DNA from 3 places in the Micromonospora sp. NBC_01699 genome. Region 1 is predicted to be linked to each of the others. Evidence: riboswitches for the same ligand, from Rfam matches in the RefSeq annotation. Region 1 holds a riboswitch; each other region holds the start of a gene.
What was found. A riboswitch is a leader RNA that binds a small molecule or an ion and turns the genes downstream of it on or off. The one in region 1 is predicted to bind cobalamin.

Region 1 (6,507 bases):
CGGGGGTGGTGAGCCGGGCGATCAGGCGCAGCAGCGTGGTCTTCCCGGAGCCGTTCGGCCCGAGCAGCCCCACCAGCGTGCCGGCCGGCACCGAACAGGAGACCCCGTCGACGATCAACGTGCCCCTGACCGACCAGCTCAGTCCGGCGGCGGTGAGCATCAGCCACGCACCTCCCGGCGGCGCATCAGCACGACGAAGGCGGGCACTCCGAGCAGCGCGGTGAGCACCCCGACCGGCAGTTCCCGTGGCTCGAAGAGGGTCCGCGCCACGGTGTCGACCCAGATCAGGAAGACGGCGCCGACCAGGACCGACACCGGCAGCAGGCGGCGGTGGTCCGGCCCGGTGAAGAACCGGACGGCGTGCGGCAGGATCAGCCCGACGAAACCGATGGCCCCGCTGATGCCGACCAGGGTGCCGGTGAGCAGCGCCGCGCAGACCAGTAGCAGCCAGCGGACGCGGGTGACGTCGACACCGAGGCTGGCGGCGGCGTCCTCGCCGAAGGCGAAGGCGTTCAGCGTACGGGCGTGCCAGAGGAAGAGCAGCATGGTCACCGCGAGGGCGAAGCAGCCGTACGCCAGCGGGGTCCAGGCGGATCGGGCGAGCGAACCGGAGAGCCAGAAGGTGATCTCCTGGGTGGCGTGCGGATCCGCCTGCCAGATGATGACGAACGAGGTGACCGCCGCGCAGAGCTGCCCGATCGCCACCCCGGCCAGGATCATCCGGGTCGGCGCCAGCCGGACGCGCTGGCTGGCCACGACCAGCACGAGCGCGAACGCCCCGAGCGCGCCGACGAACGCCCCGGTGGAGACCGCCCACAGTCCGGCGCCGAACCCGGCGACGACGACCAGGACCGCGCCCAGTGACGCGCCGGAGGAGATGCCCAGCAGGTAGGGGTCGGCCAGCGGGTTGCGGGTCAGGGTCTGCGTCACCGCGCCGACGGCGGCGAGCCCGGCCCCGACCACCGCCGCGGTGAGCACCCGGGGCAGCCGCAGCTGCCAGACGATGTGGTCCCGCAGCAGTGGCACGTCGGAGTGGACCAGTCCGAGGTGGTCCCCGATCACCGACCAGACCGTAGCCAGGGACAGGTCCGCCGGGCCGATGGTGACCGCCACCCCGGTCGACAGGACCAGGGCGGCGGTCAGGCCCAACAGCAGCCCCGCGTAACCGGCGGCACCGGTCCGACCGGCGGCGCCGGCACGGGAGGCGGTCAGGTCAACCCGCCGGTACGCGGTCACGGTCAACCGCCGGTACGCGGCGCCACGGCGGCGAGCCCGTTCGCCAGCCCCTCGATCGCGGTCACGTTGCGGATCCCGGCCGAGGTGGCGGAGAAGGGGATGGTGACGAACCGCTTGTCCCGTACCGCCGGCAGGTCCCGCAGGGTTGGACTCGCCTCCAGGTAGGTCTGCTTCCCGGCGGCCGGGCTCCACTCGGCGTCGATCAGCACGATCACGTCGGGGTTCCGTTCGACGACCGCCTCCCAGCTGGTGTCGCCCCAGCTCCCGGTGACGTCGGCGAAGATGTTCCGCGCCCCGACCGCCGACATGATCATTCCGGGGGCGCCGCAGCAGGCACCCGCGCTCGGCGCGTCCGTACCGTCGTCCCACCAGAAGACGGACACACCGGCGCGCGGCTTGGCGGCGGCGGCCGTGATTCGGGCGCGTTGGGCGTCGACCAGGGCGGTGGCCCGGTCCGGCACCCCGAAGACGGTGGCGACCTCGCGGATCTCGTCGAACACGTGGTCGACGGTCAGCGTCGCCGGCCTGGCGTCGGCCGGGCAGCCGGCCGGGGACAGGTAGCTGCCGATGCCGAGGGTCCGCAGGGCGGCCCGGTCGCCGGCACCCTCCTCGCCGAAGGCGCTGGCGAAGGAGCCGTAGACGAAGTCCGGCCCGACCTCCAGCAGCTTCTCCTTCGACGGGTACTCCTTCGCCAGCACCGGCACGGCGCGGTAGGCGTCGGCGTACTCCGGCAGGATGGTGTCGTCCAGGTAGGCCGTACCGATCAGGCGGTCGCCCAGGCCGAGCGCGAGCATGATCTCGGTGGCCGCCTGGTTCATCGTCACGACCCTGGCCGGCACGGCGGTGACCGTGACGTCGAAGCCGCAGTTCTTCAGCGTCACCGGTCCGGTCGACGCCGACCCGGCGACGTCCGTACCCCGTGGTTCGTCGCTGCCGCCGCAGCCGGCGGCGAGCGCCGCCACCGCGACCAGGGCGACGATGGCCGGCGCGGGTACGCGTCGGCGGGACTGCGGTCGGGATGCGCGCACGCGCATGGGGACCACCTCTCCAGCACCTCGTGGATGGGTCTGTTCGGTGCCGTGGCCGGTCTCCTGGCTGACGGGTGACACGTCGTCGGTCAACCTTCCCGGGCGGCTGCCCAGTGGTTGCCCGGTCCGTCGCCGCGCGTGGCGCGCCGGCGTCCGGGCTCAGACCAACGACTTCCCGATCACAGTGGCGAGGGCCGCTCCGGTTTCGCACCGGTCTTCCCGAGCACCACGGCAGCGACACGCTAGCGGCGGCGCCCCGCCCGCCGCCATTCGCAGCGACGATTCTCACGGCGTAGACGACCCTGGATCGGGCCGCGTGATCTGGTCGCTCCGGCTCCGGCGACGCACCGTGATCGGTATGTTGATCTGGTGCGGCAGCCGCAGTCGGACAAGGGGGTGACCTGGGAGGAACTCTTCTTCGACCTGGCCTTCGTCTTCGCCGTCACCCAGATCACCGCCGAGCTGTTCGCCGACCACGACTGGCTCGGCGTGGCCCAGGGGCTGATCCTGTTCATCTCGATGTACTGGGCCTGGGTCGGCGTCACGATCTACGCCAACCAGCGCGACATCGGCAACGTACGCGACCGGGTCGTCATCTTCACCCTCGGCTTCGGCAACCTCGTCCTGGCTCTCGCCATCCCCGGCGCCTTCGACGATCGTGGCCTGCTCTACGGCGTCAGCTACGTGATCATTCGGGTGCTGCTCGCCGGGTTCGCCCTCAACAACTTCCGCGAGTGGCGGGGCTTCTTCGTCGGCCCGTACGGGGTCGGCGCCCTGATCTCCGGTCCGCTGCTGCTGATCGGCGGCATCGTGGACGGCGACGCCCGGATAGTGCTCTGGGCGACCGCCTCGGCGATCGACATCTTCAGCCCGTTGGTGCTGCGCCGGCAACTGGCCAAGTTCCGGGTCCGGCCGGTGCACTACACCCACCGGTACGGGCTGCTGCTCATCCTCGTCCTCGGCGAGTCCGTGGTGCAGGTCGGCGCGGTCGCGTCCAGCCTGCCGCTGACCTGGCCCCGGATGATCGCCGTCGCCGGCTCGTACGCGCTCGCGTCCGGGCTCTGGTGGGCCTACTTCATCCACGGTCTCTGGGCGTTCCGCCGGGCGGTGGTCCAGTCCGAGGGGCACGGCGACGTACGCCGTTCGATCCTGCTCTACGCGCACCTGGGCTTCAGTTGCGGGATCATCGCCATCTCGGTCGGCCAGGCCGAGGTGGTCCGGTCACCGCTGAGCGGGATGAGGATGGGCGACGCGGCCCTGCTCTACGCCGGATCCGCGCTCTTTCTGGGCACCTTCGCCTACACCCACTGGCGGCTGCACCGGACGGTGGCCTGGCGCCGCCTGCTCGCGGCCACCGCCTGCCTGGTCTTCTTCCCCGTCGCCACGCTCATCCCCGCGCTGGCCGCGCTGGTCACCCTGGCCGGGGTGATCATCGTGGTGAACGTGGTGGAGCAGGCGATCCTGCGCCGGCACGGCGCCGGCCGGTTCTCCGGTATCGGCCCGTACCGCCCGGACGGCGCCGAAGCCGAGGTCAAGGCCGAGATCGACTCCGACTCCGGGGCCGAGGGCGGGGTGCGGATCGGGCCGGGGCGGGAGGTCGACACCACCGACAACGGGCCGATCGTGAGCGACTGACCGGCGCCGCACCGGTTGCGCCCGCGCCCCGCTACTGCGTTTCGGTCAGGCCGAGGCCGCCGAGCAGGTGGTCGAGGCGGTCGTTCTCCGTACGCAGGAAGTCGCCGAAGGCGTCGCCGTCGAGGTAGGCGTCGGTCCAGCCGTACCTGGCCAGGGCGGTGTGCCACTGGGCGGAGTCGTGCAGCCGGGCGATCGCGTCCCGCATCGCCGCCACGTCCCGCTCGGCGAGTCCGGGCGGGGCGACGATGCCGCGCCAGTTGCTGAACAGCACGTCGACCCCCTCCTCGCGCAGGGTCGGGGCGAGGATGCCGGGAACCCGGTGCTCGCTGGTGACGGCGAGGACCCGCAACTGCCCGGAGTTGATCTGGTCGGCGTACTCGCTCAGGCCGGAGACACCGAACGCCACCTGGTGGTGCAGGATCGCCGCGAGCAGGTCGCCGCCGCCGTCGTACTGCTGGTAGGCGACCTGCCGGGGCGGGATGCCGACGGCGTCCGCGACCAGCATCGGGGCCAGGTGGTCCGGGCCGCCGGCCGACGACCCGCCACCGACCGGTACGGCCGCCGGGTCCGCCCGCCAGGCCGCGATCAGCTCGGCCAGGTCCCGGTACGGCGACTCGCGGGTCACCACCACGATCGCCGGCTCCTCGATCAGCCGGGCGATCGGCGTGGTGTCCTGGAGCGTCACCGGGGCGCTCCCGGTGTACTGGCTGCCCACCACCCCGAGCCCCATCAGCATCATCAGCCGGCCGTTGCCGCGTTCGTAGCCGAGCCGGCGCAGACCGACCACGCCTCCGCCGCCGGGCAGGTTGAACACCTCGACCCCGCGGATCACCCCGGCGTCCTCCAGCGCCTTGGCGGCGATCCGCGCGGTGACGTCGTAACCGCTGCCCGGCGCGTTCGGCACCAGCACCCGCAGTTCGGACAGGTTGTCGGCGGGCCGTCCGACGTCGCACCCCGGTACGCCGACCAGCAGCAGGCCCAGGCCGACCGCGACTGCTCGGGTCAGCCGTCGCATTTCGATCCTCCTCTGCCGGTTTCTCCCGCCCTGGGGCCGTCGAGTGCTGATAGCTGACGTCCGGCGGAGGTACCTGACGATCCTGCTCGTCCGGCGGCCGGTTGTCATCAGCCGGGGCTCGGGTAGTTTTCGGTTGACTCCGGCGCCGGTCGGGCGGACGCTACCCAGCACGCCCGTCCGGGTCCGGTATATGCCCGTCCCGGCGCCTCGTGGCTGCCGGCCCCCCGGCGGAGGAGGAGCGATGCGTCAGCGGATGTCCCTGGCCGGTCAGTTCCTGCTGCTCCAACTCGGCATCGTGCTGCTGGTCGTCGGCGCGGTCGCGGCCGTGTCGATCGCCGAATCCGACGCGGCGTTCCGCCGCGAGGAGGGCGCCCGGCTGCGCTCGGTGGGGGAGAACGCGGCGATCAACCGCACCGTACGGCTGGGGCTCGGTGACCCGGCCGGGCAGGAGGCGCTGGCCGCGGTCGCGGAGAGCGCCCGAGCGGTCTCCGGCGCCTCGTACGTGCTGATCGCCGACGCCACCGGCAAGCTCGTCACCGGTCCGGACGCCGGCACCCCGGCGGTGCTCGGCACCAGCGACGGGCTCGCCGGCCGGTCCTGGGTCGGTGTCGTCGACGACGGCTCCAAGGCGCTGGTCGCGCACGTGCCGGTCCTCGACGAACGGGACGGCGCCTTCCTCGGCCTGATAGTGGTCGGCGACGTCTATCCCACGCTGCCCGAACAGCTCGCCGCCGGGTTCACCAACCTGCTCACCTACCTGCTGCTCGGCGGGGTGCTCGGGGTGGCCGGGTCGCTGCTGCTGGCCCGCCGGGTGAAGCGGCAGACGCTGGGCCTGGAACCGGACGAGATCACCGGTCTGGTCGAGCACCGGGAGGCGATGCTGCACGGCATCAAGGAGGGCGTGCTCGGCACCGACGCCGCCGACCGGGTCACCCTGGTCAACGACGAGGCCGTACGCCTGCTCGGGTTGCCGGCCTCGCCGGTCGGGCAGTCGCTGCACGCCCAGCCGATGGAACCCCGGCTGCGCGACGTACTCACCGGGCGGGTCAGCGGGGTGGACCAGATAGTGCTCAGCGACGACCGGGTGCTGGTGCTCAACCGCCGGCCGGTGCTGGTCCGGGGCCGGCGGGTAGGTTCGGTGACGACGCTGCGGGACCGGACCGAGCTGACCGCGCTGCGCCGCGAACTCGACGTCAGCCGGCACACCACCGACACGCTGCGGGCCCAGGCACACGAGTTCAGCAACCGGCTGCACACCATCGCCGGGCTGGTCGAGCTGGGCGAACACGAGGAGGTGGTCCGCTACATCACCCGGGCCAGCCAGGTGCACGAGGAGCTCAACCGGGAGGTGACCAGCCTGATCCGGGACCCGGCGCTGGCCGCGCTGCTGATCGCCAAGGCCAGTCTCGCCGCCGAGCAGGGCGTGCAGCTGGTGATCTCCGCCGAGTCGGACCTGCCGGTGGTCGACGAACGGCTCGCCGGTGATCTGGTCACGGTGATCGGCAACCTGATCGACAACGCGCTGGACGCGATCGAGCCCGGCGGCCGGGTCGAGGCGGGGGTACGGGTGCACGACGGCGAGGTTCACGTGAC
Region 2 (6,507 bases), 3.6 Mb from region 1:
CAATGGCCGCCCTGTCGCCCTGGGCGAAGTAACCGGCACCATCACCCCCGCCCGCTGACCGTCCCCAGATCGGTCTTCGTGATCATCGAGCGGTTTCGGTTTGTGGTTAAGCGGTTTACCGATCGTGGTGGGCAACCGGTCGCGGGTTGAGTAGCGAGTCGCACAGATTGTGTGAAGTCCTCCCGTCGTACTGAGGCATGTTGCTCTCGGTGATGCGCAGTGCACGCTGTGCCGTGTAAGAATACCGGCTAAAGCACTTTTATGTGCATAAACCAGGGCGAAAGAGGTATAAAATGCAGCTTGATCTCGCGCGCGCTACGTGGCGTAAGAGCACCCGTTCGAACGACCAGGGCTGGTGTGTCGAGGTGGCCGACAACGTGGCCGACGTGATCGGTGTCCGCGACTCGAAGGACATCGCCGGCCCGGTGCTCGCGTTCAACCCGGCAAACTGGTCCGCGTTCGTCGGCGCGGCGCGATCCGGCGCTTTCGACGGCTGATCCAGACCAACCTCAGAGTTTGGCTTCGGGCGGCCCCGCCCAATCCGTGATAGGTCGGGGCCGCCCGCGTGCGTCCGGCACCGGTTGCCGCCCGGCCAAACAAAATCAAAAGCCATTTGGTACGGGGTGAGCCGCACTGCCCGCCGTGATCGGCTCCGGGTTGCGGCTCATCGGGCTCTCATCCGTGCTCTCGCCCGCTCCAACAGGGCGTTCGCTCGGGCGAGGACTCATATCTACCGCCTCGGCCATTCGGGCCCACGGTTCACCTCGGTACGACGGTCGGGAGGGCTGGCGGCGCCGCTGTTCCTCTCGGGGTACTCGTCGGCTCCGCGAACACGAGGCGCGGATGCCACAGGTGGACGCCGACCGAGCGCTGGAGTGGTCGGTCACGAAGCCGTGGCGCTTCGAGAGCGGCGAACTGCCCGCCCGTACGGTCGACGTGAAGGCCATGTGCGACCTGTACGGCGCCGACGAGCAGACCACCACCGCCCTGACCGCCATCGCCCCGCACACCAAGTCCAAGGGCTGGTGGCACGACCACGCGGACATCCCACCCTGGTTCGAGCTGTTCATCGGTCTCGAAGAGGCCGCGAGCAAGCTCCGCGAGTACCGGTTCAGGTTGCCGTCGGTGAGCCCGAGCTCGTCCCGGAGCTGCGCCAGCGGTCCTGGTGGATCGCCGCCGACAGCGGTCGGCGCCGCCGCCAGCCGTGTCGTTCCAGGTCGGGAGTCTGCTCGAAGTGGGTCACCGGGCCCAGGCAGAGCCAGGCGACCGGACGGATGGAGGCCGGGATGCCGAGCAGGTCACGCAGGAACGGCTCCCGGTAGAACGACACCCAGCCGACCCCGAGTCGCTCGGCGCTGGCCGCCAGCCAGAGGTTCTGGATCGCCAGGCAGACCGAGTAGAGACCGGCGTCGGCGATCGCGTGCCGGCCGAGCACCGACGGGCCACCCCGCTCCGGGTCGTAGGTGACGACGATCGACAGGGTCGACTCGCGTACGCCGTCGATTTTTATCCCCGCGAACCGCCGCGCGGCGTCGCCGTCCAGGGTGGCCGCGAAGTTGTCCCGCTCCCGCTCGACGTGCCGGTGGAACTCCTGCCGCAGGTCCGGATCCCGGACCAGGACGAAGTCCCAGGGCTGGGAGAGCCCGACGCTCGGCGCCGCGTGCGCCGCCGCCAGTACGCGCTGTAGCACCTCGTCATCGATCGGCGCCCCGGTGAACTGGCCGCGTACGTCCCGGCGACGGTGGATGACCCGGTAGAGATCCGTGTCCAAGGCAGGCTCCCGCTGCGCTCGTGCCCCGAGAACGGGGCTGATGAACGCGAGGCCGGTCTTCGGACTCCCGGATCTGCGCTGGTCACCCGCCTTCCCAGCCCTGTTCGGGCCAGTGGCCGCGTCTGGTACGCGTGGGTGGCAGCTCCCCGGTCACCGCGGCGGGCCCGTGCCGGATTCACACCGGCTTCCCGATTCTCCCCGCTCGCGCGGGGCACCTCGCAACGTTTGTGCCAGTGCGCACCCTAACGGGATCGGCTCCGGGGCGGGTCCGGCCGTCGCCCGGGTCACGTTCTCGTCGCCTTCCGCGAATGTTCGCGTGGATGGTCGGTCACCCACCGTACGGTGAGGGTTGGGGAGGTGTGATGGCGACGGTAGCGGTGACCCGGCTGGTGCAGGCGTCCGCCGACGAGCTGTGGCGGGTCTTCACCGACCTGCCGGGCCGGTCCGACTGGCTCTCCACCATCAGCGGGATCGAGGTGCTGACCGCCGGTCCGACGCGGGTCGGCACGGTCTGGCGGGAGAGTCACCGCCTGCCGGACGGCACCGAGCTGATCGAGGAGTTCCGGGTGGACGAGGCCAGTCCGCCGCATCGGCTCACGGTCAGCTCGTCCGGCGTCGGCGTGAACTACCGGACCGCGTACTCCTTCACACCGGTCGAGGGGCGGCGTCGTCGGCGCGGCGGCTGGACGGCGGTGAGCGTGGTCCAGGAGGGCGCGGTCACCGCACCGTACGGGCGACTGCTCGCGTTGGTGTTCGGCGGGCTGGCCGCCCGTACCGTCGAGGGCGCGTTGCGTCGTGACCTGGCCGACCTGGCCGCCGTGGTCACCCCGCTCGACCCCGAACACCCGGGTGGCCGGGCCGCCGCCTGACCTGACGGGTGCCGGTCCGGGGCGGCTGGGTAGGGTGCCCGGCGGAGGTGCTGGATGCGATCGCGGGGCCGGAGGGTGGGTCGACGCCGGCCGGCAGTGGTCGTGATCGCGGCCGTGCTGGTCGTGGCGGCGGTCGCGGTGATCACGTACCGGGTGCTCGCTCCGGCCGAGGTGCTCACCCCCGCCCGCGCGGACTATCCGGCTCCGGTGAGCGCGGCGACCGGGGTGGTCGGCACCCTCGCCTCCGCCCCGCTGATCGTCGACCGTCGGCTGCGGATCTACGCCACCACCCGCCAGGTCCGCGCCGACGCGCCGGTGGACGCCCGGACCCGGCGTACCCCGTACTGGTCGTTCCGACGCTGGCCGGCCGAGCTGATCGGCGTCGTGGCCGGCGGAACCACCGTGGTCAGCCGGTGGTCGGACGGCGACCTGGTCGCGCTGGACGCGCGTACCGGCCGGATCAGGTGGCGGGCCGACGGCCCACCCCCGGGACACGGGTACGACGGGCGGCGCACCGGGGCCAGCACGAACTACACCCCCGCCGGACTGATCCCGGCCACCGGACGCGGCGGGCGGACCGTACTGGTGCTGATCGGCGGGTCGGGACTGCGCGGCCTCGACCTGACCGACGGGCGCGAGCTGTGGCGGGTCGACATCGACGGCTCCTGCCGGGCCGGTGCGCTCACCACCACCGCCGGCCAGCTCGTCACCGTCGACGCCTGCGCATCTCCGCAGGTGGCGGAGTTCCACGACGTGGAGACCGGCCGGCTGGTCAACCGGTGGCGGCCGGAGGACGCCGGACCCGAGCTGGGTCTGGTGCCCATCGGCTGCGGCAACGGCGCCTCGAACTGCCCGGCGATGCGTACGACCAGCGGCGGCAACAGCCGTGGTTGGCTGGTGGACCGGGGCGAGCCGGCGCCGATTCCGGTGCTCGACGCGGCCGAGGTGGTGCTCGACGGCGACGTGGCGCTGACGCCGAGCGGCAACGAGCTGGTGGCGCGTTCGGTGCGGTCCGGGGCGGAGTTGTGGCGGCGGACCGGGCCGGTGCCGGCGCGGATAGTGGCCGTACAGCCGGGGCGGGTGCACCTGCTCACCGACGCACACGAGCTGATCACCCTCGACGCGACGACCGGGGCGCAGAGGTCGAGTTTCCCGCTGGTCGCGGGCGACGAGGTGGTGCCCTGGCGACCCGGTTTCGCGTACGCCTCGGACGGGTTCGTCGCGATCGAGCGGGTGGCGCGGGCGGCGCCATCGGACGCCGCCGACGCGCAGTTCTACGCCGCTGGGCAGCCGGTCATCCTCGCCGCCACCTGAGTTCCCGGCCCGGAACACCCGGGAAGGCAGGAGCACCACCGAGGCGCCCGGCCGGGCGGTTTCCCGGCAGTGGGGCCGGAGGGCTTCCAACAGGTGATAGTTGCCGCATTCTGCTCTTATCCGGACAGAAGCGCAAGTATCGTCCGATACGCGGTCGGATATCGGCTGCCACCGGTCGCCGGTGAACCTTCCCGAAAGTGAGAACGCTTCATGCGTCGCGTACGTACCTGGGCGATCGTCGCCGTTGCCTCCGCGGGCCTGGCGCTGACCACGCTGCCGGCCCTCGCGGCCCCCACGGACAGCACCGTGGTCACCTTCAACGTCGTCGGCGCCGGCCTGGACATCACCGCACCGGAGACCGCACATCTCGGCAGCGGCCTGCCCGGCGACGACATCGCCGGCTCGATCGGCACCGTACGCGTGGTCGACGAGCGCGGATCCGGCAACGCCTCCTGGGTCGCCACGGTCACCTCAACCCACTTCGAGACCGGCGGCGGGTCCCCGACCGAGCGGGTCCTGGCCAGCCAGGTCGACTACTGGTCCGGACCGGGCGCCGAGCAGGTCGGCACCGGAAGCTTCGTACCCGGACAGCTCACCGCAGCCAACGCCCAACCGCTCGACACGGTCGTGCCGCTCACCGCGTTCACCCACAGTGGTGGCACCGGCGTGAACAGCGTGGCCTGGTCGCCAACCCTCATCGTGCACGTGCCGCTCGCCGCGGAGGTGGGTCTCTACACCGGGACGGTGACACATTCGGTGGCCTGACCGGGGCGCCCGGCGGGTCGGGGCGACGACGCTGACACTGCTCTGCGTCGGAGCCCTGGCCTCGCCGGCCGTGGCGGATCCGGGCGACGCGGAGGGCACCATCGGGATCCAGCTGCTGGAGGCACCGGCCGACCGCCGGCTCGACCCCCGGGCCCACACGTACATCATCGACCACCTGGCGCCGGGCACCGACGTCGAGCGCCAGGTGAAGATCGCCAACCGGTCCGATCGCAGGCAACGCCTCCAGCTCTACGCCGGGGCGGCGACCGTCGACCGGGAACAGTTCCGGTTCGCCGAGGGGCGGACGGCCAACGAGCTGACCTCCTGGGTCACCCTGAGCGAGGACGAAATCGACCTCGACGCCGGTGAGTCCGCCGAGGTCAGCGCCGTGGTCAGGGTGCCGGCGAAGGCGTCGGCCGGCGAGCGGTACGCGGTCATCTGGGCCTCGGCCACCTCCGCCCCGGTAGCCGGTGCCAACGTCACCAAGGTGCACCGGGTCGGCATCCGGCTCTACCTGGACATCGGGGCCGGTGGCGAACCGGCGTCCTCCTTCGACATCGGGGAGTTCACCGCCGGACGGGCCCCGAACGGGCAGGCATCGCTCACCATCGGAGTACGCAACACCGGTGGCCGAGCCCTGGACATGACCGGGAAGGTCTCGCTCGCCGATGGGCCCGGCGGGGTCAGGGCGGGTCCGTTCGACGTGGTCGACGGCACCACCCTCGCCCCCGGCGACAGCGGATCCGTACAGGTCGCGCTGCCGCGAGAACTGCCGAACGGGCCGTGGCGGGCGGAGGCGGAACTGAGCAGCGGTCTCGTACGGCACTCGGCCGTCGCGCAGATCACCTTCCCGCCGCCCGGCGGTGCCAAGCGGACCAGCTCCCCGATGCAGAGCGTGACGGTGCTGCTGGCCGGCGCGCTCGGCGTCGGCCTGGTGGTCCTGCTCGGTCTGGTGCTGGTGCTGAGCCGGTCCCGACGACACCGAGAACCCGCCGCCGCCGCCCACCGGGTGGACTGAGGCGACCCGGACCGGACGAACGGACTGTCGGGGGCGGGACGCATTCGGTGGCGTCCCGCCCCGAAGTGTCTAGAGTGCCGTCTCGGCGACGGCAAGGAAGGCGTCGTTCTCCGCCGGGGTGCCGATGGTGACCCGTACGCCCTCACCGGCGAACGGCCGGACGATCACGCCCCGCGCCTCGCAGGTACGGGCGAACTCCGCCGCCCGGTCACCCTGCCCCGGCACGCCCGGCAGCGGCAGCCAGACGAAGTTCGCCTGGCTTTCCGGCACCTCCGGCAGCAGCTTGCGCAGCGCCTCGGTCACCCGGTCCCGCTCGGCCACCACCAGCGCGCAGCGGCGGCGTACCTCCTCGGCCTGGGTGAGCGCGGCGAGCGCGCCGGCCTGGGCGAGCGAGTTGCTGGAGAACGCGGTGACCACCTTGCGTACGGTGGCGGCCACCTCCGGGTGCGCGATCAGGAAGCCGATCCGCAGACCGGCCAGCCCCCACGCCTTGGACAGCGTCCGCAGGACCACCACGTTCGGCCGGTCGCCGTAGGCGAGCAGCGCGTCCGGCACGTCCGGGTCGGTGACGAACTCCCGGTACGCCTCGTCGAACACCACCAGCACGTCGTCCGGCACCGAGTCCATGAACCGGTCCAGCTCGGCCCGGCGCAGGCTGGTGCCGGTCGGGTTGTTCGGGTTGCAGACCAGGATCAGCCGGGTCCGGTCGGTGATCGCGGCGAGCATCGCCGGCAGGTCGTGCCCGTGCCCCTCGGTGTTCGGCACCCGTA
Region 3 (6,507 bases), 1.6 Mb from region 1:
GTCGGCGAAGACCAGGCGGGCGGGTCGGTTCCACGCCAGCACGTCGGTGCCGCGTCCCACGACGTACGCCGGCACCTCGCCCATCGTGTCCAACAGTCGTTGCAGTCCGGGTGCGACCTCTTCGGCGCCGCGACGCGGCGGACGTCGCGCCGGGCGCGCGAGATTGTGCAGGTGTACGCGTTCCACCTCGGCCAGCTTCAGCGCGCGTGCGAGGGCGTCGAGCACGTCGGCGGAGACGGTGCCGTTGCGACCCTGCTCCAGCCGTACGTAGTAGTCGGTGCCGATCCCGGCCAGCCAGGCCAGTTCCTCGCGGCGTAACCCGGGCACCCGGCGCCGGTCGCCGAAGGTCCGTACGCCAGCGTCGTCGGGGTGTATCCGGGCACGGCGGGAGCGGAGGAACGCGGTGAGTTCGGTCCGTCGGTCCATATCCACATTCTCCAATGCGATCAGGCTGCCGGCGACCTCGTGAGGTGTCGCCCATAACACAGACAAAAGAGGCTCACAAGGGGGATGTGCTGCCCCTGTCTCCGGCAGTGCGCACCGGCTGACCATTGATCCAGCTGCTGATGGCCGACGGCCGCAACAAGAGCGAGCCGGGGAAAACCGCGTACGCCGCCGACCGGCAGCAGGGCTGGGTCAGGAGGGTTCAGGTTCCAGGATGGAGGCGTACCGGATGAAAGGCAACATCGGAGCCGTGTTCGGAGCCGCCGTGCGGTCGGCGCTGTCCGTCGGCGTCGGGAGGAGTCCGGCGCTCGCGGACGCGCAGTGGGGGATCATCGGGTACGGATTTTGCCATGGGGGTAGTTGTGGTCGAGTCCGTGTTCCGAAGTGACGATCTTCCTGCGGCCGATCGGTTCGCCTGTTGGTGTGAGTGCATGAGCAAGCCAATAGCGCCGATGGAAATGACGAGCGATCACGCTGCGGAGCTGATCCGTCAGTCCGACCCCGAGTGGTACCACCTGTCATTCATCATTGGGTCACTGGCGGGGCTCCTCGCTCGCCTGACCGCGGACTCCGGCAGCTATCAAATCTCGGACGGACCTCGGTTGGGAACCGTCCTGATCGATCTACTGTCAGCGTTGCTCGCCCACACACTCGACGCCGAAAACGCTCTCGCCCCGGAGGCGCGTCGACGGGTTCTGACCCTGCGCGTCCGGGCATTCATCGAGCAGCACCTGCATGAGCCAAGCCTCAGCGCGAGCACCATCGCCGCCGCGCACCATATCTCGATCAGTTACCTGCATCGTCTGTTTCAATCCGAGAGCGTTACGGTCGGAAGTCTGATTCGGAGCCAGCGTCTGGAACGGGTCCGTGGCGATCTGGCCAACCCCGCTCTGCGAGATATTCCGATTCACAGGATCGGGGCTCGTTGGGGATTCAGCGATCCGGCGGTCCTCAGCCGCGCTTTTCGTGCCGCTTACGGCATCCCGCCCGTGAACTACCGCCACCGGGCAAGGGTCAACTTGGAGGGGCAGCGGCCCGAGACCGACGCACCGTGATCAGGAGATCCGTAGGGAACCGGCCCGGTTGATGATGCGGCGACGCGAGCGAATCGTCCCTGACACCGGCACACAGTTCCTTGTCGATGCGTCGACGAGAGAATCACGTGACCGGGTGCACTAACGACCAGATTTGATCCCCGACGCCGACCGGAGCCGATCACCGGACACCGGGCCGCCGTCGTGAGGCGCCTGGCGATGGCGTGGTCGGGGGATCGTAGTGGCAGACGATGTAGCCGCCGATAGCCCTGAACCGCCCTGAGTCGATTCTCGAACCCTCATCCGAGGAACGCGCGCGAGCGTACGGCGGTCGGATCGAGCACTCTCGGTAGCGGCGGTTCCCCTCCGCCGCAGAACACGTACCGGGGCTCGCCGCCCGAGCGGGCGTCCAACCGGTAGACGCCCTGGTCTCCGGTGATGCGCCAGTCCACGTTCGGCGGCGCGCCCTCCCCATCGCCGTGGCGAAGTACGTAGATCAGGTACTCGCACGCGGGATTGAGTAGCGGTGCCGGTCCCGGATCCTGAGCCCACTCCGCCGAGGCCTGCCGGAGCGGCATCCGGCCACCGATGCGCACCTCACGCCTCGGGGCGGCGGGCAACGTCGGGGCGACCCACAGCACTTCGAGGATTCTCACCGTCGTCAGCGTGTACGGCATCGAGGGCCTCGCCGGATCGGGCGGCCACGAGTACGTACGTTGTTCGGTCAAGTCGATCACCGATGCCCGGATGACCGCGTGGCTCTCCGCCAACAGACCCGACCGGGCCGACGAGTAGTCCGGGCAGGGTGACCGCGACCGCCTCGGTCAGCGACGGCACCGGTGACACCACGCGCAGGGTCTTCCCTCGCCGCAGGTCGGTCGGGTGTGGGTCCGTACCGTCCCCACCGAACGGATCAGCCGTCCGAACCTCTCAGCACGGTGGCGCTCGGACCCTTACACCCTCTACTGTTCGATACGCATCGACGTCTACGTTGGCCCGTGGTCGACCACGGACGTCGGGCGAGCCAACTGGATATCGATGTGCTCGTGACGAGGAAGCCGGTCGAATTCCGGCACTGTCGCGCAACCGTAGGTCATCGCAGATGACGAGTCGGGTCCACCACGCGGGCACATGTGTCAGACCACTGTCGCGTTAACAGAGGTGACCGCCCGATGCACAAGCCGCTTCATCGCCTCGCTCCGCGACACCTGCCAAAGGTCACCGGCGTCACCGACCTCGCGGTCAGCACGGCCATCGCCGCTGCCAGGCTCCAACACCCCCTCCGGCCGGCCGTGGCGCTGGTCGGCCTCGGCTTCCCGTTCGTCGTCGCGCTGTACGTCGGCCGACGTCACCTCGTCCATCGGATCACTACCCACAAGGCGGTTGCTCCATGAAACGACTCCTGTCCACGGTCAGCGGCCTCGTGATGGTGGCCGCCCTGCTCACAGCCGGCCCGTCACCGGCGCGGGCGGTCGACCCCACCAGGGGCTACCCGGGGATCTGCACGGGCGCGGACGCGCTCACCGGCGTGACCGTCGTGATCGACTTCCAGGAGCTCCACAACAACGGTGGGGTGCCGGCATCGACGATCACCCGATGCTCGCCGAACGCCAACCCCGGCACCGCCCGTACGGGCATCAAGGCGTTGCAGGACGCCGGCATCTCGGTCGCCGGCACCGCGCAGTGGGGGCTCGGATTCGTGTGCCGGCTGGAGGGCCGGCCGTCGGCGACGGAGAACATCCCGCGCGTCAGCAACCCGACCTACAAGGAGCAGTGCGTGGTGACGCCGCCGGCCGAGGCGTACTGGTCCTACTGGCACGCCAACGGCGCCGGCACCACGTGGACCTACAGCAGCTTCGGTGCGCTCAACCGCAACGTCGTACCGGGTGGTTTTGAAGGCTGGTCGTTCTCGCTCAACCGCAACGCCTCGACCAACCCGGTGCCGCGGGTGACGCCCCGCAACCCGGCGGTCAACCCGCTCAACCAGACCGGCCGATGAAACCGCATCTGGTTCGGCTCGTGGCCGCGGCGGCCGTCGTCTACGTGACGGCGGCCGCCGTCCCCGCGTACGCGATCGACCACGGCAAGGGCAAGCCCGGATTCTGCACCTCCGGCAGCGGTGTGACCGTCGTGGTCGACTTCCAGCAGCTGGGTGGCACGACGATCGTGCGCTGCTTCCCGCAGAGTTCCCGGGGCACCGGCCTGGACGCGCTCAAGGGCGCCGGGTTCCAGATCGCCGGCGCCCAGCGCTGGGGCGAGGCGTTCGTCTGCCGGGTCGAGAACCGACCGTCGGCGGTCGAGCAGGTACCAATCTCCGGTAACCCCGACTACCGGGAAGCGTGCGTCGACACCCCACCGGCAAAGGCTTACTGGTCCTACTGGCACGCCGGGAACAACTGCCCCTGGCAGTACAGCCAGTGGGGCGTCAAGAACCGCGACTTCGTCCAGGGTGGGTTCGAGGGCTGGTCGTTCTCCCTGAACGCGACCGCCGCGTCCAACCCGGTGCCGCGCATCGCCGCCGTCCGGCCGGGGACCGAGGGCAGGGCCTGTAACGCCTCGGAGGAGCCGCCGCCGATTTCGGACGACCCCGACGAGCAACGACCGCCGCGACCGGATCCGCCGGCCCCACCCGGCAACGGCAACCCCGCCGGTGGCACCGACGACGGCAACCCCGGTGGTGGCGACGGCGACGGCGGTCGCGCGCCGAACACCGGTGGCGCACCGCCCGCGCCGACGACCAGCGGGACGGCGCTCCCGCCGCCGCGACCCCAAGCGACCGCTACGGGTACGGTGGCCGCCGCGAGCCCGGCCGAGAACGTCGCCTTCAGTGGCGGCGAGCGGGCCGAGGACGTCAACGAGGTGATCCGCAGACAGTCCGGCGCGAGCCGGTGGGCGCCGTGGGCAGCCCTGGGCGCGATAGTCGTCCTCGTGGTGACGACGTGGTGGACCGCCCGTCGCCGATCCCGGAAGGCGTGATGCGTCCGTTGTACTTCCTACCCCGCGACCTGCACCCCGCCGCCTGGTGGGTGTGGGCCCTGGGGCTGGCGACGGCGGCGAGCCGCACCACCAACCCGTGGCTGCTGATCACGATCATCGTGGTGGCCTGCCTGACGGTGGTGGCTCGCCGCTCGGACGCGCCGTGGGCGTTGGCGTTCCGGCTCTATCTCTACCTCGCCGCGGTCATCGTGGTCATGCGGGTCTTCTTCCGGTTCGTCTTCGGCGGCGCCGAAGGCGCCACGATCATCGTCCGGCTACCGGAGATCCCCCTGCCGGCCTGGGCGGCCGGTGTCCGGCTGCTCGGAGACGTGTCCGCGGAGTCCGTCCTCGGCGGTCTCTACGACGGGCTGCGTCTGGCCACGATGGTCGTCTGCCTCGGCGCGGCGAACGCCCTGGCCAACCCGAAGCGGCTGCTCAAGGCGATGCCGGCCGCCCTGTACGAGCTCGGCACCGCGGTCACCGTCGCGCTGTCGGTGTTCCCGCAGCTGGCCGAGAGTGTGCTCCGGGTGCGGCAGGCCCGCAAGCTGCGCGGCGGCACCGGCCGGGGCGTGCCGAGCCTGCGGGCGATCGTCATCCCGGTGCTCGCCGACGCCCTCGACCGGTCGCTGATGCTCGCCGCGTCGATGGACTCCCGGGGCTACGGCCGCGCCGGGGTGGCCACGACCCGCGCCCGCACGCTCACCGGCACCCTGATGGTCATCGGTCTGCTCGGCGTGTGCGTCGGCGTCTACGCCACCCTCGACGGCACCACGCCCCGCTACCTCGCCGCGCCCGTGCTGGTCGCCGGAATCGTCGTGGCGTTGCTCGGCTTCCGCAGCGCCGGCGGTCGGGTACGCCGCACCCGCTACCGCCCCGACCGGTGGCAGCTCGCGGAGGTTGTCGTCGCCGCCAGCGGCCTCGCCACCGCCGTCGTCGTGTTCGCGACATCCAGCGTCGACCCGACCAACCTCAACCCGTCGCTGATCTCACTGTCCTGGCCGATGCTGTCGTGGCCACCGCTGATCGGAGTGCTGCTCGGCGTGGCGCCCGCGTATCTGTCCCCGCCGCCGGCCCCGCCGCTCGACCCGGCCGACGGGCCCGGTGTCGAACCCGAACGCCCCACGAAGGTGCCCACATGATCGTCCTGGACCGCGTCAGCTTCCGGTACCGCGACGTCCCGGAACCCGTCCTGGCAGACGTCAGCCTGGAGATCGGCGAAGGCGAACTGGTAGTGCTCGCCGGCCGTACCGGCGTCGGCAAGTCCACCCTGCTCGGCACCTTCAACGGCCTCGTCCCGCACTTCACCGGCGGCCACCTCGACGGTACGGTCACCGTCGCCGGCGCCAGCACCCGGACCCTGCCGCCCCGGGAGTTGGCCCACCTCGTCGGCGTCGTCGGCCAGGACCCGCTCGCCGGGTTCGTCACCGACACCGTCGAGGAGGAACTCGCGTACGGCATGGAGCAACTCGGCGTCGCACCGCAGGTGATGCGGCGCCGCGTCGAGGAGACCCTGGATCTGCTCGGCATAGCCGACCTGCGCCGGCGTGCGCTGCGTACCCTCTCCGGCGGTCAGCAGCAGCGGGTGGCGATCGGCGCGGTCCTGACCATGCATCCGCCGGTGCTGGTTCTCGACGAGCCCACGTCGGCTCTCGACCCCACCGCCGCCGAGGACGTCCTCGCGACGCTGGCCCGGCTCGTCAACGACCTCGGCACCACGGTCGTGATGGCCGAGCACCGGCTTGAGCGCGTGGTGCCGTTCGCGGACCGCATGATCCACCTGCCCGGCGACGGCTCCGTCGTCGACGGGCCGCCCACGGACGTGCTCACGTCCATTCCGGTCGCCCCGCCGATAGTGGAACTCGGGCGCCTGGCCGGCTGGACGCCGCTGCCACTGTCGGTACGCGACGCGCGCCGCCGTACCGGGCCGCTGCTGCGTGACCTCGCCGCCGCGAACGTCCCCCGGCGGCCCGCACCCGTCGGTGACGACCCGCCGCTGCTGTCCGCGACGAGCATCCTGGTCCGCTACGGCGTCACCGTCGCCGTCCGTGGCGTC

Region 2: it holds a riboswitch for cobalamin, as region 1 does, so the genes downstream of both, bluB (5,6-dimethylbenzimidazole synthase) here and OG792_RS13425 (ABC transporter substrate-binding protein) in region 1, are expected to answer to the same signal.
Region 3: it holds a riboswitch for cobalamin, as region 1 does, so the genes downstream of both, OG792_RS19710 (hypothetical protein) here and OG792_RS13425 (ABC transporter substrate-binding protein) in region 1, are expected to answer to the same signal.

Annotation. Positions count from the first base shown of each region.
Region 1 is NZ_CP109199.1:2,998,548-3,005,054, forward strand. It holds gene OG792_RS13415 (ABC transporter ATP-binding protein) at 1-160, opposite strand, end outside; gene OG792_RS13420 (FecCD family ABC transporter permease) at 160-1,236, opposite strand; gene OG792_RS13425 (ABC transporter substrate-binding protein) at 1,239-2,270, opposite strand; cobalamin riboswitch at 2,301-2,510, opposite strand; gene OG792_RS13430 (low temperature requirement protein A) at 2,634-3,899, shown strand; gene OG792_RS13435 (tripartite tricarboxylate transporter substrate binding protein) at 3,931-4,914, opposite strand; gene OG792_RS13440 (sensor histidine kinase) at 5,156-6,507, shown strand, end outside.
Region 2 is NZ_CP109199.1:7,671,121-7,677,627, reverse strand. It holds gene fahA (fumarylacetoacetase) at 1-58, shown strand, start outside; gene OG792_RS31685 (DUF397 domain-containing protein) at 294-497, shown strand; partial or broken gene OG792_RS31680 (helix-turn-helix domain-containing protein) at 643-972, shown strand; gene bluB (5,6-dimethylbenzimidazole synthase) at 1,112-1,771, opposite strand; cobalamin riboswitch at 1,805-2,005, opposite strand; gene OG792_RS31670 (SRPBCC family protein) at 2,134-2,640, shown strand; gene OG792_RS31665 (outer membrane protein assembly factor BamB family protein) at 2,743-3,954, shown strand; gene OG792_RS31660 (hypothetical protein) at 4,165-4,719, shown strand; gene OG792_RS31655 (hypothetical protein) at 4,790-5,737, shown strand; gene hisC (histidinol-phosphate transaminase) at 5,807-6,507, opposite strand, start outside.
Region 3 is NZ_CP109199.1:4,596,506-4,603,012, reverse strand. It holds gene OG792_RS19740 (helix-turn-helix transcriptional regulator) at 1-426, opposite strand, end outside; gene OG792_RS19735 (helix-turn-helix domain-containing protein) at 876-1,499, shown strand; gene OG792_RS19730 (hypothetical protein) at 1,778-2,134, opposite strand; gene OG792_RS19725 (hypothetical protein) at 2,145-2,273, shown strand; partial or broken gene OG792_RS19720 (helical backbone metal receptor) at 2,262-2,333, opposite strand; adenosylcobalamin (AdoCbl) riboswitch at 2,505-2,647, shown strand; gene OG792_RS19715 (hypothetical protein) at 2,615-2,839, opposite strand; gene OG792_RS19710 (hypothetical protein) at 2,869-3,477, shown strand; gene OG792_RS19705 (hypothetical protein) at 3,498-4,454, shown strand; gene OG792_RS19700 (energy-coupling factor transporter transmembrane component T) at 4,454-5,593, shown strand; gene OG792_RS19695 (ABC transporter ATP-binding protein) at 5,590-6,507, shown strand, end outside.